DNA from 4 places in the Rhizobium sp. BK379 genome. Region 1 is predicted to be linked to each of the others. Evidence: predicted binding sites of a transcription regulator. Region 1 holds the regulator's gene; each other region holds the start of a gene.
What was found. Region 1 encodes LexA, which represses DNA repair genes until DNA is damaged. Its sites were predicted from a motif close to TGTTCNNNNTGTGTTCNG; they were not measured.

Region 1 (4,483 bases):
GAGCTCTGTCGGCGAAGCCGCCCTGGAGTGGTTCTACCGCCTGCGAAGCGGCATCGGCGATCGGATCCGCTCCACTCTGCCGGGCGACACCGGGGCCTTTGCCGCTTCACTTGTCACCGATGAGAGACGAGCGATCTCGGATGAAACGACGGAGGCACTGCGGCAGTCCGGCCTTGCCCACATCGTGGCGATCTCCGGCCTCAATATGGCACTCTCCGCCGGTATCTTCTTTGTCGGGCTGCGCGTCATTCTCAGCCTGTTCCCGGGTATTGCGCAGGCGTGGCCGATCAAGAAGATCGCGGCAGCCGGCGCACTCGCTGCGGTGACGGCTTACTATCTGATCTCGGGTTTTGCCGTTTCAGCCGAACGCGCCTTCATCATGATGGCGATCATGCTGGTTGCCGTCTTCTTCGACCGGCCGTCGATCAGCCTCAGAAACGTGGCGCTGTCGGCTCTCGTGATCCTCGCGGTCTCACCATCGGAAGTGCTCGGACCGAGCTTCCAGATGTCTTTCGCCGCAACACTTGCCCTGGTCGCCGGATACGACCTCTGGAAAGGGCGGCCGATGAGGGAGAATGCCTTTGCCAAACTTCCGATCATGAAACCTTTCTTCATGGTCGGCGGCTTCTTCGGCGGCATTTTCCTGACGTCTCTCATCGGTGGGTTCTCGACGGCGCTGTTTTCGATCGAACATTTCCACCGGCTGACTGCTTACGGCTTGCCGGCAAATCTCGCGGCCATGCCGGTTATTTCCTTCATCGTCATGCCGGCCGGCATGCTGGCGATGCTGCTGATGCCTTTTGGTCTGGATGGCTGGCTATGGCCGGTGGCAGGCTTCGGGCTAGACCTGGTGATCGCCATTGCAAAGGCGGTGGCGGGGTGGGGCGGCAATATAGATGTTGCCCGCTTACCCGGCTGGTACTTTCCGGCAGCCGTCTTCGGCTTCCTGTTGCTGACCTTGCTCAGAACCCGGTTGCGGCATATCGGAACCGCGATAATCACTGTTTCAACGTTCGCTGTTGTGTTGCTTCCATCAGAAGCGGTGCCCGACGTCGCCATCTCGGAAGACGGCAGCCTGGTCGCTGTAATCGATGGAGAGGCAATGGCTTCAAACCGTGAAAAGCCGCCAGCCTTCATTTTCGAACAATGGCAGAGGGCACTTGCCATCGAAGAGCATCAGAAGCCGGTTATGCTTCAAGCAACCAAGACACCCACCATGTCAGATGGCAAAAGATTGCAGCTGTCACCCGATCAACAGAATGAAGCCAGAGAGGCAATGAGGCAGGTACTCGCCATCAGCCCTACGTCACGATTCTCTTGCCAAAAGCGCGCCTGGTGTACTGCCTTGCTGGGCAATGGAAAGAAACTGACTGTCATCGAAAATGCTGCCTATCTCGGGCCAGCCTGCGATACGGCCGATATTGTCGTAACCCCTGTCCGATTGCGCTTCGACCGTTGTCGTTCCGGCGCGCTGCTCTTTACCGGCGAGACGCTGCGCAAGACAGGTTCTGTCGAGCTTCGCTTCACAGATAGTGGAATCGATGTCGCAACCGCATTCGGCCCCTTGCAACGCCCCTGGATGCGCCACCGCGCCTATGACTGGCGCAGCGATACATTCGCAGACGCAAGCCAGTCACCGGTCAGTGATAGCGGCGAATGAGGCCGACGAGCTTTCCCTGAACCTTCACTCGATCCGGCGGAAAAATGCGGGTCTCATAGGCAGGGTTTGCAGCCTCGAGCGCAATCGATGCGCCCTTGCGGCGGAAGCGCTTGAGTGTTGCTTCCTCGTCGTCGACGAGGGCAACGACGATATCACCCGGGTTGGCGGTGCTGCCATTGCGGATGATGACGGTGTCGCCATCGAAGATGCCGGCTTCGATCATCGAGTCGCCGCGAACTTCGAGCGCATAATGTTCGCCGGAGCCGAGCATATCGGCAGGAACGGTGATGTCATGCGTATTGTTCTGGATTGCCGAGATTGGCACACCGGCGGCGATACGGCCCATGACCGGGACGGAGACCGAGTTGCCGTTATCGGTAGCAGGCGCTGGCTTTGCCGGAGCGGGCGCTGCAACGGGCTGCGGCTTGCCGAGGCTGCCTTCGATGACGCTCGGTGAAAAGCCGCGACGTGGCTGCAGGCTGGGGCTGTAGGCCTCCGGCAGTTTGATGACTTCGAGCGCACGTGCGCGGTTCGGAAGCCGGCGAATGAAGCCGCGTTCCTCAAGCGCCGTGATCAGCCGGTGAATGCCGGATTTCGAGGCCAAATCCAGAGCATCCTTCATCTCGTCGAAAGACGGAGGAACGCCTGACTCCTTCATCCTTTCGTGAATGAAAAGAAGGAGTTCCTGTTGTTTGCGCGTAAGCATGGCGTGCACCCCAGTCTTGAAACAAATCCAGAACGGACACTATATGTTCCATATGTGTTCTGCAAGTAGCTAAATTTTCGTAAAACTTCTGTCCATTCTGGTGAGAATTTTATTTTTCTCGCGCCCGGGCCTTCCCGGCCTTGTCTCGCAACACCTGCTGAAGCACATCTCCTTGTGACTGTTGGAGGGGACCTAATGAGCCAAGATACGCTTGCAATCGATCATCTCGTTTTGCCGGTTACCGATATCGACCTTGCCCGCGAAAGACTGGGCAAGGTTGGTTTCACTGTGGCGCCGGATGCCCGTCATCCTTTTGGGACCGAAAATGCCTGCGTTTTCTTTGCCGACAAAACCTATCTGGAGCCCCTGGGTGTCGCGAGCGTCGAAGAGAGCGAGGAGGCAGCACACGATGGCAATGTGTTCACCGCCCGCAATCAAGCTTTTCGCTTCCGCTGCGGCAGCGAAGGACTGTCCGCGATTGCCTTTGCGACGGCAGATGCAAAGCACGAACATGCTCGATTTGTGAAGGACAGTATGAGTGCCGGTTCTGTGCTGCAGTTCGAGCGCCCTGTTAAAATGCCGGATGGCACGGAGAATATTGCCGGCTTCCGGCTGGCCTTCGCTGGCGACTTGCGGGCACCGGATTTCTTTCTCTTCGCAGTCGAACGCGTCAATCCGCTTCCTGCCGACCGGACCGCGCTTGAGACCCATGCCAATGGTGTCACAGGCATTGCCGAGATCGCGCTCGCGGCCCCCGAGCCGACAGCCTTCGGTGAGTTCGTTCGCTCCACGGCAAAAGGCGCATCTACTGAGGTCACGAGTTTCGGGCTGGACGTGCCCACCGGAAACGCAAAGATCAGCCTGATGACCCCGGAAGGGCTGGAGGCTTATTTCGATCTTGCCACGTCGGATACCGATCGTGGTCTGCGCGGTCGGGCGATCCGCTTTGCTGTCGGCGATCTGGCCGTGACAGAAGCGCATTTGGCTGCTAACGGGGTGACCTATACACGCAAGGGCAACCGTATTCTGGTGAAGCCTGCGCCCGGCCAGGGCGTACTCTTCGCCTTTGAGGAAACATCATGAGCTCTACTACCAACTCCGTGGTGACGGTCGGCGAAGGCGCCGGTAAGGTCACCTTCTCCAATGCTTCACGCCTGTCGCTGATTGCTGGCGCTTGCGAAATGGAAAGCCGCGATCATGCGTTCATGGTTGCCGGCACATTGAAGGAACTCTGCGCCAAGCTTGGCATCGGGCTCGTCTACAAGACCTCCTTCGATAAGGCGAACCGGTCTTCCTTGTCGAGCAAACGCGGTGTCGGCCTTGAAAAGGGGCTGGAAGTTTTCGCCGATCTCAAGAAAGAACTCGGCATTCCGGTTCTGACCGACATCCACAACGAAGAACAATGCGCCGAAGTGGGTAAGGTCGTCGATATCCTGCAGATACCAGCCTTTCTGTCTCGCCAGACGGATCTCCTGGTCGCGGCTGCCAAGACCGGCCGCGTTATCAACGTCAAGAAGGGCCAGTTCCTGGCGCCTTGGGACATGAAGAACGTGCTCGGCAAGCTGAACCAGAGCGGCAATCCGAACATTCTGCTCTGCGAGCGCGGTGCGTCCTTCGGTTACAATACGCTGGTCTCCGACATGCGTTCACTGCCGATCATGGCGGCAACGGGCGCCCCCGTCATTTTCGACGCCACGCATTCAGTCCAGCAGCCTGGCGGGCAGGGGGAAACCTCCGGAGGTGAGCGGCAGTTCGTGGAGACGCTGGCCCGTGCAGCCGTGGCAGTCGGCGTTGCCGGTGTCTTTATCGAGACCCATCAGGATCCTGATAACGCCCCCTGCGACGGGCCGAACATGGTCTACCTCAAGGACATGCCGCGACTTCTCGAGAAGCTTCTCGCCTTCGACGCGATCGCCAAGGCCGCCTGAACAGCGGGCGGCATCAGGCTGCCGCGCGGGACGGGCGCTTTTCCTCCAGTGCGAAGCGGGAGAGCATGCGCCCGAGCTGGGACGCCTCGGTGCCGAGCTCCTGGCATGCGGCGTTCGTTTCCTCGACCATGGCTGCATTCTGCTGGGTCACCTGATCCATCCGGTTGACGGCAGCGTTGACCTCGACGA
Region 2 (4,483 bases), on a different contig from region 1:
TGACCCTCCGCCGGCGACGCCGCCGCCGGTCGACAAGAAATCCTGAGGCAGCATGCCTGAAACGGGCATGCTGCTTTCCGGGCTCGGCGATTTCGCCGTTGCTGAAGATGCCTGCGCAAAAATCAATCTTGCCCTTCATGTGACGGGCCAGAGGGCCGACGGCTATCACCTTCTTGAAATGCTGGTGACGTTTGCGCGCCACGGCGATCGGTTGGGGTTTTCCCCAGCCGATGCCGATGACTTCACGCTTTCCGGCCAGTTCGCCGACGTGCTTGCCGATGACCCCGGCACCAATCTGGTGTTGAAGGCCCGCGACCTGCTGCGGGAAGCGGCGGGTGGTGCTCCACCTGTGCGCATTCATCTGGAGAAGAACCTGCCGATCGCTTCCGGCATCGGTGGCGGGTCTGCCGATGCAGCAGCGACACTGCGCGGGCTTATCCGCCTGTGGGACGTGCCGCTTCCGACAGAAACCATTGCTGCCCTCGCCCTAGCGCTTGGAGCCGACGTGCCGATGTGCCTGAAAAGCACGCCGCTGATTGCACGCGGCATCGGCGAACAGATAGAGACGGCCGATGCCCTGCCCTCCTTCGCTGTGGTGCTCGCCAATCCGCTGAAAGGCGTTTCCACGCCCGAGATCTTCCGGCGGCTTGTCATCAAGAATAATCCTCGCCTGGTCCTGAAAAAGTCGTCGCACTGGATGGAAGCCATACGAGCGACACGCAATGATCTTGAGCCGCCGGCGCGGGAGCTGGTTCCCGAAATTGCCGAGATTTCGGGCATGCTCGCTGCAGAAGGCGCGCTTTTCACCCGCATGTCCGGCTCTGGTGCGACCTGCTTCGGCATTTTCGAGACGCCCGTTGCCGCGCTGCGTGCCGCCGAGCGTCTTCACGCCGCGCGCCCGGACTGGTATTTCCAGGCGACGGAGACTTTCGCGGGAGGCGCGTGATGGCAGGCCTGGACGAAAAACGACCTTTTATTCCGCTCGGCATAGCGGTTCTGACTGTTTCGGATACGCGTACGCCGGCCGATGACAAATCCGGCGACACGCTGGCGGCACGAATTGCGGAAGCCGGACATCAGCTGATCGACCGCGATATCGTTCCCGACGACCGCGAGAGGATCACCGCCCGCGTGCGTGCCTGGACGGAAGCCAAGGAAATCGACGTCGTCATCACCACGGGCGGGACCGGTTTTACCGGCCGTGACGTGACGCCCGATGCGCTGGAACCGCTCTTCGAAAAGCGGATGGATGGATTTTCAGCCGTGTTCCACCGGATTTCCTACGACAAGATCGGAACCTCGACGATCCAGTCGCGCGCTACGGCAGGTGTTGCCAACGCCACCTTCATCTTCGTGCTGCCGGGCTCGCCCGGCGCCTGTAAGGATGCCTGGGACGGTATATTGAAGGCGCAGCTCGACTACCGGCAGATGCCCTGCAATTTCGTGGAGATCATGCCGCGGCTCGACGAACATCTGAAGCGCGGCGCGACGAAATAGACCGGCTGCGACAGCGATGTCCTCTATGTTGCCAGACCCGGCAGGGCGGGCATCGTTTCCCAGCTGTCGCCTGACAACAGCACGCAGCTTATGCCATGAACATCCGTGACGAGGAGCGTCCAGGTGCCGCTTTCGGCGGCATAGACCTCGAGAATGGCGTTCTGATTGATCAACCCGACTGCGGTGAGCTTTTCACCAAAGTTGCTGTCCAGAAATTTGACGATCTCGGATCGGCCTGCGCAACTGCGCATCATCTGCGATGCTGCCGGATGCGGATGCGCGATCAGCGATGTCGTCAGTATGGCGGCCAGCAGGCCGTGGACCATATTGCGTAGCATGACGCACCTCCTTTCGCCGGAAGCCCGGCAGAAGAGGAGATTTTCGTTGACCTGCTCTGCCGCTCACCGGCATCTCATGGCCATCCGTTACGAAGCGAGGCGCTTCGGCGGCGCCATGCTCCAATTATAGCGCAAAATTCGATCGCCCGCCATTTTTGCGCGATATCGCGGAAGTGCCGTAGCTACCGCGCGGCACGGGCGACCCAGGAGGGAATCAATTCGCTGGAAAGCTGACGTGGCTTCTGTGCCTTGACGAATTCGGTCAAGCGCATGCCGCTCTTTGCCGCTGAAATGGCAAGCTTCTTCGGCATGAGCAAGCCGAGTTCGAGCGGCGGCCTTGAACGACCGACGCGCTGGAAGAAGGGACGTCGATAGCCGCGCGAGGCAGTGAAGCGCGCAGGGACCTTGTTCAAGGCGACATATTCCGAAACTTCGTCGATCCAGCCCGCCTGCGGTCTTGCGCCCGGCTCGACGAAAAGCAGCCATTCGCCACGGGCCGATCGGATGATGTCCTTGATATCCCACTGCGAATGGAACCGGCAGCCGGCAGCGTCCGCCACTCGCGATGTGCCATCGCGGGAGCCGTGATCAAGCACGACCACGTCACTGACGAGGCCTTCCACGGCGCCCGCCACCAATACCGATAGGGTCTGGGCCAGCTCAGGTTCCTGATCCTGGCATTCAAGAACAACAGTCAACATTGCCTGTTTATAGAGCGCCGCACAAAATTTTGCCAGCGTGACTTTCCTTATTTTGTTCTTGCATTGTTCTCTTTTTGCCGATAGGAATATAATCATCAAAACGAGCGAAATCGAACGTTTTTCGCCGCTGGAGAATCCGATGAGACCACAGTCCCTTGCAGGGCAGACCGCATTTGCGCCTGCCAATAAGGCAGATATTGCCGACGCGATGATCGCGGCCTCGGGGCTGCGCGTCGAAGTCGACCGGCGACGCGGTCGCGGTGCGGGGCTGAACCCCACCGGCCGCTTCGAGCCGACACAGCGCGAGGCCTTCGATGATGGCTGGCAGACGCTCGAGGAACTGCCCCCCTTCAAGACGGATGTCCAGATCGAGAAGCCACGCACGGCGATTACCCGCAACGAGTCTCCCGATCTTTCCTTCGACAGGTCGATCAATCCCTATCGAGGCTGCGAGCATGGCTGCATCTACTGCTTTGCCCGGCCGACCCATGCCTATATGGGCCTGTCGGCGGGACTGGATTTCGAGAGCAAGCTCTTCGCCAAGCCGGACGCACCGAAGCTCCTGGAGCGCGAGCTTGCCAAACCCGGCTACAAGGTCCGCGTCATCGCGATCGGCACCAACACCGATCCCTACCAGCCGATCGAGAAGGAATGGCGCATCATGCGGCAGATCCTCGAAGTGTTGAACAAGGCGAACCATCCCGTTGCGATCGTCACCAAGTCAGCGATGATCCTGCGCGATCTCGATATCCTCACGGAGATGGCGGCGAAGAACATCGTGCGCGTCGGCATTTCGGTCACGACGCTCGACCGCAAGCTTGCGCGCCTCATGGAGCCCCGAGCCTCGACGCCGACGCGCAGGCTGGAGGCGATCCGCGGGCTTTCCGAGGCCGGTGTGCGTACGTCCGTGATGGCCGCGCCAATCATCCCCGCGCTCAACGATCATGAGCTGGAACGCATTCTTGATGCCGCCAAAACGGCAGGAGCGGAAGAAGCGAGTTATGTATTGCTGCGGCTGCCATTGGAAGTAAGCCCCCTGTTCCGCGACTGGCTGCTGCAGAACTATCCTGACCGCTACCGTCATGTCATGTCGCTGGTACGTTCTATGCGTGGCGGCAAGGATTATGACGCCGAGTTCGGCAAGCGCATGAAAGGCGCCGGACCCTACGCGTGGCAGATTGCCCGGCGCTTCGAGATGGCGGCGAAGCGGCTGGAGTTGACCCGTCGAAGCCTTGCCTTGCGCGACGATCTCTTCGTGCCACCGAATGGAAGCGGCGTGCAACTTTCTTTGCTGTGACTGGATATTTTCGTGCAATTCCGAAAACGCAAAACCGCGATGCACTTTTGCTGGAATTGCTTTGTTTGTTTACGCAATTCCGGACGTGAAACCGCTACGCACTTTTGCTGGAATTGTTTGTGAGCTTGCGCAAGACGTGAAGAAGACCTGCCCTGCGTCTTCTGTCCTGCGCAATTCCTGCGGATGGCCCTGACCGCACCATCTGCCGGACTGCCCCCGGCCGTCGCCGCCCTGATCCGGGGGCTTGCAGGAAATCGGGTTGGCGTGCGAGGTTCAACCGCATGAAACGTCGCACGTCACCCGATTCTCCTCTGCTCTTTGAAGAGGTCCCCCTCGTGCCGGATTTCCGGCTGGAGCTGAAGGCTCGCAAGGCCGGCCACTGGCCCGTCGCGGGCGCCGATGAGGCCGGACGCGGACCACTGGCAGGCCCTGTCGTTGCTGCGGCCGTGATCCTCGATCCCAAGCGCATTCCTGAAGGTCTCAACGATTCCAAACAGCTTTCGGCGCAGAAGCGCGAGGAGCTGTTCGTCCAAATTCTTGCAACCGCCACGGTTTCAATCGCCTCTTCCAGCTCCACCCGCATCGACGAAACCGATATCCGCAAGGCAAGTCTCGACGCCATGCGTCGCGCGATCTGCGGCCTTTCCGTA
Region 3 (4,483 bases), on a different contig from region 1:
CCCCGCTTCCGGTCGCAGCGCCGGCACAAGCCGGCGTCCTTCGTCGAGCGTCAGCCTTTCGCAGCCTTCGCCCATCTCAGTGCGCAGGAAGGCATCGATGACGGCTTCGGATTCGTCGAGCCTAGCAGCAAGGAGCAGCCCGCGCTGCAGCACGTCGATGCCGGCGTCATCGACGATCTCGGCCCAGATATCGCGGGCCTGGCGTGCCTTGTTCCAGCAGTCGCCTGCCTGCTGGCCGGTCACCGTCACAAAGCCGAAATTGCGCACCGAGGCGCCATTTGCCTGGGCGTCGCGGTCAACAACGACGACCCGTTTGCCGCGCTTTGCCGCCGCCAGCGCATGCGCCAGCCCGACAATTCCCGCGCCGACGATCGCAATGTCGTAATGCGGCATGAAAGCTCCTTCGCAACATGTCTGCAACGGCTTGGCGGATTTTCTTGAAGCCTGTGTGACAGTTGCGCGAGCTTTACATTCGCGTGTTGAAAAGAACGCCGGTCAGTCTTCCAGTGTACCGGCCTTTCGCGTCGCCCTGCTTGGCTTGTCGGCGGCGATCTTCATCAGGTCGCCGCGCCGGCGCACAAGGCGATCAGATGTCCGTGTGAGAAACAGCCCATCCTGTGGCGCCCGGATATCGATATCCCCTTCGGCAAAGCCGGGCCGGGTGACGATCGTCGCCAGAAGCTCTCCTTCCGAGACATGCTCGCCGACGTTGCGGTGGAAGAGCACGGTACCACCCTGCGGCGCACGCAGGATCTCGACATTGTCTAGCGGCACGGCTGGTCCGGAGAAGGTCTTGTCTCCGGCAATTTTGCCGCTGACCACACCGCGCCCGATCAGGAAGCGCAGCAGCCCCTCGGCGTCTTTCTCGGCCATATCGGGATAGACGTCACGGCGGCCGCGCAGTTCCGCAGTCACCGAAAGTTTGCCGGGAAGCTTGGCCTTACGCTCGCCCGGCACCTCATACTTCCACGCAAAACCGACCGCCTCTTCGAAGGCGGAACTCTCGCCATCTGAAAGCAGCACCGCTTCCATGTGGAGCGCATCGGCAAGGTCAGCAGCCTCCGGCCAGAAGGCTTCGTCGATGTAGGCATATTGCAGCGATTCATCATCGCAATGCAGGTCGAGCACCAGATCGGCCCCGAGCGCCATATATATCAGCTCTCGTTTCAATCGATCTATAGCCGGGTAATTATCGGATCCGTCAAGCAGCTCTGCCCGATCACGGATCGAGATCAGCGGAAAATCACGATTGAAATTGGTTCGTGATCCCAGATCGAAGCGACCCTGCAATTCACCAAAATGCGATTGTGCCGCTCCAACGGGGTTTGCCTGCGGCACGAGCGTAATGTCGCCCGCGATCCGCCCCTCGCTTTCAGCCTGGCGCAGCTTGCCGCAGAGAAAATGCACGAGCGCCGTGCCCGGCAGTTCGTTGGCGTGCAAGGCAGCCTGGATATAGACCTTGGGTGCTGCAGGATCCTTTCCATTGAAGCGCATGACTGGCAAGCGCCATTCGATACCTGGTGTATCGCCGGGGAGGATGATCTCTGAAACGTCCACTGTCTTGCTCCGCATGTGCATATTGAGTGGGGAGTTTTACAAGAATCCCCACCCGCGGTGCAAGCGCAGCTCAGCCGATCAGGGGCCATCGGTTGACGACGCGATGCTCGCTCTTCCCGTAGATGCTATGGATCAGCAGGAATTCCTGTACCATCCAGCGCACGGGTCGGTCGAGCTTTTCGGGCAGAACGGTCTTGCGATCATAGAGCATCGTCATGTGCGGCGTCAGATGTCCGCCGACATTATAGGGTAGTCCGGCCTCGTAGAGACCTTCCTGGATTTGGTTGCGAAGATCCAGCAGGCCTTCGTTTTCTTGCCTGCCGCAGATGACGAAGGCTTGCGGTTGGCCCGGATGCGTGAAGCTCATGGCTTCGTCGAGAACAATTTCGAACGGTTGGACGCGCACTGTCGCGGCGACTTGTTCAGCGCTGAACACGATATCATCCGGCAGCCGACGGTAGGCGCCGATGCCGTTCAGCGTGACATGAAGCAGTGCGTTGGGCCGCGAGGGCACGGTCAGAGAATGTCTATTGCGATACACTTGCGCGATATCCAGCGCCTCGGATGCCGCTTCGATAGTTGGACGAAGTGCGAAGAAAATCCTGTCGTGAAATTTCCCGACGAGATTGGATTTCTTCCGGGGGCCAGCGCTATTCGGATCGAGTGGAAAGAGGCATTTGAACTACGGACTACATCGCCCGCCTCCTTGTTTTTACGAGGAGGAGCATACTGGGATTGGCGTTCCGGTCAAGAACAAAACATGAACATACGTTACTGCGAGGATACTCAAAACAGAAACGGCCACCTTTGCGGCAGCCGTCTGCTGGGATCAATCAAGCCTTGAGGCATGGATTAGGCAGCGTTCTTGACGACCTCGGCCATCTTCCTGGCGGACTTTGCGCGGGCTGCCTTCGGCGGTGCGAGACGAAGGACATCGTCTGCCAGCATACGGGCATTGTCTTGCGCCTTATCGAGATTGCTGACGCGGGCAGGATCCATCGTATAGAGGCTGCCACCGGAAACGAACATGTCGCGATAGGCGGCACGCTCGATCAGTGCCGTGTCGACGATATTGACCTGCTGCTTTGCGAGTAGGCCCTTGACCGCGAGCAGCGCGCGAGTGGTGATGATCGAGCTGATGCGCGTCAGCACGACCGAATGCGGGATGCGGATATCATGCTGGGCAGCAAGCTGCTTCATGATCTCAAGCACCTGCGCACCGCCGACGGCATCCATTGCGCATCCCTGGACCGGAACCAGCACATGGTCGGAAAAGCCGATGGCTTTCGCCATAGCCGGGCTCAGACCGGCCGGCAGATCGACGATGATGTAGCCGCCACGCTTTTTCAGGTCCTTGACCTGCTGTTCGATCGTATTTTCGGTGACACCGGGGACGACAGCGAATTCCGCTGCGTCACCAGTCAGGCGATGCCAGCGTGTGGCCCATTGCTGGGGATCGGCATCCAGAACGGAAACGCGATGGCCACGGCGAGCCAGTTCTGTGGCGAGAACGAGAGCGACCGTCGTTTTGCCGGCGCCTCCTTTCGTATTCGCAAAAGTAAGTATTGGCATCGATACCTCGGGTTGATGAGTTGGCGGCATCATCCCTGGGAGAGGTGCGTCTCGGATTTTATGAACAGCAGCTTTCACAGTGATGAGACGAAAAGGTCAAACAGCAACCTTGCGTGGCGCTGTCTCATCATGCTGTCCGAGGTTGATTTTTTTTGGGGTAATCAATGAGGGTGGGGCCTCAGGATAGCCACGCCTGAGATGGTCAGCACGCAGCCCTATAAAACCGGCAGCGGTTTTTCATAAGTAGAATTGAGTACTCTAGCTCTGGCAGGATCTAGATGCTGAAACACCCGCTGTTCAGCTGTTTTGCCTATCATTCACGCTCCTCTGGAGCAGAGGCAAAACGGGAACCCGTGTCGGGTTCCCGGGATCTTCATTCCCACTCGATCGTGCCAGGCGGCTTGCTGGTCACGTCGTAGACGACACGGTTGATGCCGCGGACTTCGTTGATGATGCGGGTGGCTGCGCGGCCGAGGAATTCCATGTCGTAGTGGTAGAAATCCGCCGTCATGCCGTCGACCGAGGTGACGGCGCGCAGCGCGCAGACGAATTCATAGGTGCGGCCGTCGCCCATGACCCCAACAGTCTGGACGGGCAGCAGCACGGCGAAAGCCTGCCAGATCGCGTCATAGAGGCCGGCCTTGCGGATCTCGTCGAGATAGATCGCATCGGCTTCCCGCAGGATGTCGAGCTTTTCGCGGGTAATGCCGCCGGGGCAGCGGATAGCGAGGCCCGGACCGGGGAAGGGGTGTCGCCCGATAAAGCTGTCGGGCAGGCCGAGTTCCTTGCCGAGGGCGCGAACCTCATCCTTGAAGAGTTCGCGCAGCGGCTCGACGAGCTGCATCTTCATGCGCTCCGGCAGGCCGCCGACATTGTGGTGCGACTTGATGGTGACCGACGGGCCGCCGGTGAAGGAGACGGACTCGATTACATCGGGATAGAGCGTGCCCTGGCCGAGGAAATCGGCGCCGCCGAGCTTCTTGGCCTCGTCCTCGAAGGTCTCGATGAACAGGCGGCCGATGATCTTGCGCTTGGTTTCCGGGTCGGAAACGCCTTCCAGCTCGCCGATGAAGCGATCGGAAGCGTCGACATGGATCAGGTGCAGATTGTAGTGCTCGCGGAACATGGCGACGACGCCAGCCGCCTCGTCCTTGCGCATCAGGCCGTGGTCGACGAGGATGCAGGTCAGCTGATCACCAACGGCCTCGTGGATCAGCAGCGCTGCGACGGAGGAGTCGACACCACCGGAAAGCGCACAGATGACGCGCTTGTCACCCACCTGCTTGCGAATGTCCTCGACCGCCTTCTGGCGATAGGCCGACATGGTCCAGTCGCCCTTGATGCCGGCGATGTT
Region 4 (4,483 bases), 1.3 Mb from region 1:
GCGGCCATGGCCGTTCCTCCCAGCCGTGGAACGGCAATAATATGGATCAGTATGCCGATGACCTCGCCGAGCTCATCGAGAAGCTCGATCTGAAGAACCTCGTCATGATCGGCCACTCCACCGGCGGCGGCGAAGTCGCCCACTATATCGGCCGCCATGGCACGAGCCGCGTCGCCAAGGTCGTGCTCGTCGGCGCCGTGCCGCCGCTGATGCTGAAGACCCCTGCCAATCCCGAGGGCACGCCGATCGAAGTCTTCGACGGCATCCGCAAGGGCACGGCCGGCGACCGCTCGCAGTTCTACCGCGATCTGACAATGCCCTTCTACGGCTTCAATCGCGACGGCGCCAAGGTCAATGAGGGCCTGCGCGAAACCTTCTGGCTGATGGGCATGGCCGGCGGCATCAAGGGCCATTACGACTGCATCCATGAGTTCTCCGAGGTCGATTACAGCGACGACCTCAGGAAGATCGACGTCCCGGCGCTGCTCATTCACGGCGATGCCGACCAGATCGTGCCGATCAAGGCCGCCGCCGAAAAGGGCATCAAACTTTTGAAGAACGGCACGCTGAAGGTCTATCCGGGTGCCCCGCACGGCCTTGCCCAGACCGAAGCCGACAAGTTCAACGCCGACGTTCTCGCCTTCATCAAGGCGTAATCCATGAGAGCGGCCGGCCGGGCCGAAGGAGATACATACATGCTTCGTCTATCGTTAGCCCTTGTTGCCCTTCTCGGCCTGACCGGCGCTCCGGCCCTTGCCACCTCGCCACAGTCAGGCGTCGGCCCGCAATATGATACGACCCATGTCTATGTCGCCCCCGGCGACGTGGACGCCTTCGCCAGGAGCTTCCTCGCCACGTTCGGCGGCACCAGCACCAGGCAGGTGACGGCAACGGTGACGCCGACGCCAAGCAGCACCACGTCGCAGCTCCTGCAGACACCGGTTGGCACCGTCTCGCTCTTCGGCTTCAAGACGCCGATCCCCTACCCCTTTGGAAGCGAACGCACAGGCTACCTCGTCACCGATCTCGACAAGGCCGTGGCCGCCGCCAAGGCTGCCGGCGCCGATGTGATCGTCTCAGCCTTCCCCGACCCGATCGGCCGCGACGCCGTCATCCAGTGGCCGGGCGGCATCAACATGCAGCTTTACTGGCACACGACCACGCCGAATTATCCGGCCTTCACGACAGTCCCGGAAAACCGGGTCTACGTGTCGGCTGATCGGGCCGCGGCTTTCACCCACGCCTTCCTTGCCTTCTCGCACGGCAGGGTCGTTTCCGATGAAGAGAAGGCGCCGGGTATCGAGATCGGCCTTCCGGATCAGACCTTTCACCGCTTGCGCATCGAATCCGTTTTCGGCCGCATGACCGTACTGGTCACCGACGGCCATCTGCCCTTCCCCTACGGCCGCGAGATGACCGGCTATGAGACGGCCGATCTTGACGCGACGCTCCAGAAAGCCAGGGACAGCGGTGCCGAGATCCTCGTCGAGCCCTATCAGTCTGGCGAGCGCCGAGCAGCCATGGTGGAATTTCCGGGCGGCTATATTGCCGAAATCCACGCCGCCGCGGCACACTGACGAACGAATATACAGAGGGGGAAAAGACCGATGCGCCCAGCCCTGCCCGTGCTTCTGAGCTTTACCGGTGGTTATGTCGATACAGCAGGCTTCCTGGCACTTGGAGGTCTCTTTCCCGCCCATGTCACCGGCAACTTCGTCACCCTCGGTGCAGCGCTGACCCACGGCACATCGGGCATCATCGCCAAGCTTCTGGCGCTGCCCGTCTTCTGCCTGACGATCCTCCTGTTGCGCTACCTCACCTACAAGGTACCCGCCGGTGACGAGAAAGGTTTGCGCATCCTGCTCGTCATCAAGCTATTGTTCCTGATCGCTGGCGGCGCCTGCGCCATCTGGCTTTCGCCCTTCACCAATCCGGATGGCCTGCCGCTGGTCGCAACCGGCATGCTGCTCGTCATCGCCATGGCGGTCCAGAACGCCGCTCACCGCATCCATCTCGGCGCGTCACCGCCGAGCACGCTGATGACCGGCACGACGACGCAGATCATGATCGATCTCGGCGATCTCGCCCATGGCATGTCAGGAGATCAGGCAAAGACAGTGAAAGGCCGCCTGTCGCGCATGGCAATTGCAGTGGCCGCTTTCGCGCTCGGCTGCGGCCTGGCCGCCCTGCTCTTTGCCACCGTCGGCATCTGGTGCCTGGCGCTACCGCCGCTCTTTGCCCTGGTGTCGGTCTGCCTGGCCTTTGCCGGGCCGAAGGCTGCCTGAGAACAGCGCTTAGCCGCCGATGCCGCTGCCGGCGGTCGCAGCCTCAGCCACGGCAATGCGCTGTCGCAGTGTCGCCTTGCGTGCCCGAATCTCAAGCGAAATGAGTTCAGCAACCGATCCATTGCGGCGCAGCAAGGCGATCGTGCTCAACACGGGAGACACGATGGCGGCGAGGACGGTTCCGAGGCCTTCACCACTGTCCGGCAAACCATTCGCCGCGATCAGCGCGACAACGGCGATCAGCAGGATCAGATTGGCAAGAATGGCGATGACATGCATATGGCTCTCCCGACGGCTGGCGCGAAACCATAGTTGAGGTCCAGGAGGACCACAACTCCTGCGCAGGCTTCCCGACCGGGCAACCAAACCTGCTGAGGATAGCGCAGCCGCTGGGAATGAAAGCAGAACATCTTTTCTGGTCTTTCCTTCCCGAATCACTACATTACGCGCCATGAGCAATAGTTTCGACGATATGCCCTTCTTCGACGAGGAACCGGGCGATGCGCCGCGCAAGCCGCAACAGCCTGCCGCTCCAGCAAGGGCGCCCGCCGCCGGCGGCGGCATTGCCGCCCGCGCCATGGCAGCCCGCGACGGCGGCCGCCCCGATTATCTCACCGGCCTGAACCCGGAACAGCGCGAAGCAGTCGAGACGCTGGAAGGCCCTGTTCTCGTGCTCGCCGGCGCCGGCACCGGCAAGACGCGCGTGCTCACCACCCGCATCGCCCATATTCTCCAGACCGGCCGCGCCTTCCCCTCGCAGATCCTCGCCGTGACCTTCACCAACAAGGCCGCCCGCGAGATGAAGGAGCGTATCGCGCTTCTCGTCGGCGGCGCCGTTGAAGGCATGCCCTGGCTCGGTACCTTCCACTCGATCGGCGTCAAGCTCCTGCGCCGCCATGCCGAGCTCGTCGGCCTGCGCTCCGATTTCACCATCCTCGATACAGATGATGTGGTCCGCCTCATCAAGCAGCTGATCCAGGCCGAAGGCCTCGACGACAAACGCTGGCCGGCCAAGCAGTTCGCCGGCATGATCGATACCTGGAAAAACAAGGGCCTCGGCCCTGCCGATATTCCTGAGGGAGATGCGCGCGCTTTTGCCAATGGCCGCGGCCGCGATCTCTATTTCGCCTATCAGAACCGCCTGTCGACGCTGAACGCCTGCGATTTCGGCGATCTCCTGATGCATCCGATCGCGATCTTCCGCAAGCAACCGGACCTCTTGAAGGAATATCACCAGAAGTTCCGCTACATCCTCGTTGACGAGTACCAGGACACCAACACCGCCCAATACATGTGGCTGCGGCTTCTCGCCCAGCGCGCCAAGGGCGAGCCACAGAATGTCTGCTGCGTCGGCGACGACGACCAGTCGATCTATGGCTGGCGTGGCGCTGAGGTGGACAATATCCTGCGCTTCGAAAAGGATTTTCCAGGCGCCAAGGTCATCAAGCTGGAGCGCAACTATCGCTCCACAGCCCATATCCTCGGTGCCGCCGCCCATCTCATCACCCATAATGAAGGCCGCCTCGGCAAGACGCTCTTCACCGATCGCTCCGATCCTGACGACGTCAAGGTGCAGGTGCATGCCTCCTGGGATTCCGAGGAAGAGGCCCGCGCCATCGGCGAGGAAATCGAGCGCCTGCAGCGCGGCGATGCTGACGGCAAGAAGCATCTGCTGAACGACATGGCGATCCTGGTGCGCGCCTCCTTCCAGATGCGCGAATTCGAAGACCGCTTCGTCACGCTTGGCCTGAACTACCGCGTCATCGGCGGCCCCCGCTTCTACGAGCGCCTCGAAATCCGCGATGCCATGGCCTATTTCCGCCTGGTCTCGCAGTCGGCCGACGACCTCGCCTTCGAGCGCATCATCAACACGCCCAAACGCGGCCTCGGCGATACGACGGTACGCGCGCTTCATGATTATGCCCGTGCCCGCGATATCCCGATGCTGGCGGCCGCTGCCGACATGATCGAGACGGACGAGCTGAAGCCGAAGGCCCGCAAAGCCCTTTTCGACGTGATTCAATCTTTCCGCCGCTGGCAGGAACTGCTTGAAAACACACCACATACCGAGCTTGCCGAGCAGATCCTCGAAGAGTCGGGCTATACCGACATGTGGAAGAACGACAAGAGCGCCGAAGCGCCGGGTCGCCTTGAAAACCTCAAGGAACTCATCCGCTCCATGGACAGCTTCGAATCCA

Region 2: the regulator LexA is predicted to act here: its motif matches at 2,590-2,607, upstream of FHT93_RS14775 (PA0069 family radical SAM protein).
Region 3: the regulator LexA is predicted to act here: its motif matches at 2,307-2,324, upstream of FHT93_RS12175 (2'-5' RNA ligase family protein).
Region 4: the regulator LexA is predicted to act here: its motif matches at 2,677-2,694, upstream of FHT93_RS07750 (UvrD-helicase domain-containing protein).

The regions. Positions count from the first base shown of each region.
Region 1 is NZ_JACIAD010000001.1:210,473-214,955, forward strand. It holds gene FHT93_RS01185 (ComEC/Rec2 family competence protein) at 1-1,660, shown strand, start outside; gene lexA (transcriptional repressor LexA) at 1,641-2,366, opposite strand; gene FHT93_RS01195 (VOC family protein) at 2,562-3,449, shown strand; gene kdsA (3-deoxy-8-phosphooctulonate synthase) at 3,446-4,294, shown strand; gene FHT93_RS01205 (methyl-accepting chemotaxis protein) at 4,308-4,483, opposite strand, start outside.
Region 2 is NZ_JACIAD010000002.1:764,844-769,326, reverse strand. It holds gene FHT93_RS14800 (tetratricopeptide repeat protein) at 1-46, shown strand, start outside; gene FHT93_RS14795 (4-(cytidine 5'-diphospho)-2-C-methyl-D-erythritol kinase) at 53-946, shown strand; gene moaB (molybdenum cofactor biosynthesis protein B) at 946-1,497, shown strand; gene FHT93_RS14785 (hypothetical protein) at 1,521-1,835, opposite strand; gene FHT93_RS14780 (glycosyl transferase) at 2,018-2,536, opposite strand; gene FHT93_RS14775 (PA0069 family radical SAM protein) at 2,676-3,833, shown strand; gene FHT93_RS14770 (ribonuclease HII) at 4,115-4,483, shown strand, end outside.
Region 3 is NZ_JACIAD010000002.1:237,261-241,743, forward strand. It holds gene FHT93_RS12165 (TIGR03364 family FAD-dependent oxidoreductase) at 1-393, opposite strand, end outside; gene FHT93_RS12170 (succinylglutamate desuccinylase/aspartoacylase family protein) at 496-1,557, opposite strand; gene FHT93_RS12175 (2'-5' RNA ligase family protein) at 1,628-2,098, opposite strand; gene FHT93_RS12180 (ParA family protein) at 2,410-3,129, opposite strand; gene guaA (glutamine-hydrolyzing GMP synthase) at 3,503-4,483, opposite strand, start outside.
Region 4 is NZ_JACIAD010000001.1:1,492,228-1,496,710, forward strand. It holds gene FHT93_RS07730 (alpha/beta hydrolase) at 1-656, shown strand, start outside; gene FHT93_RS07735 (glyoxalase) at 696-1,577, shown strand; gene FHT93_RS07740 (YoaK family protein) at 1,608-2,285, shown strand; gene FHT93_RS07745 (hypothetical protein) at 2,295-2,564, opposite strand; gene FHT93_RS07750 (UvrD-helicase domain-containing protein) at 2,737-4,483, shown strand, end outside.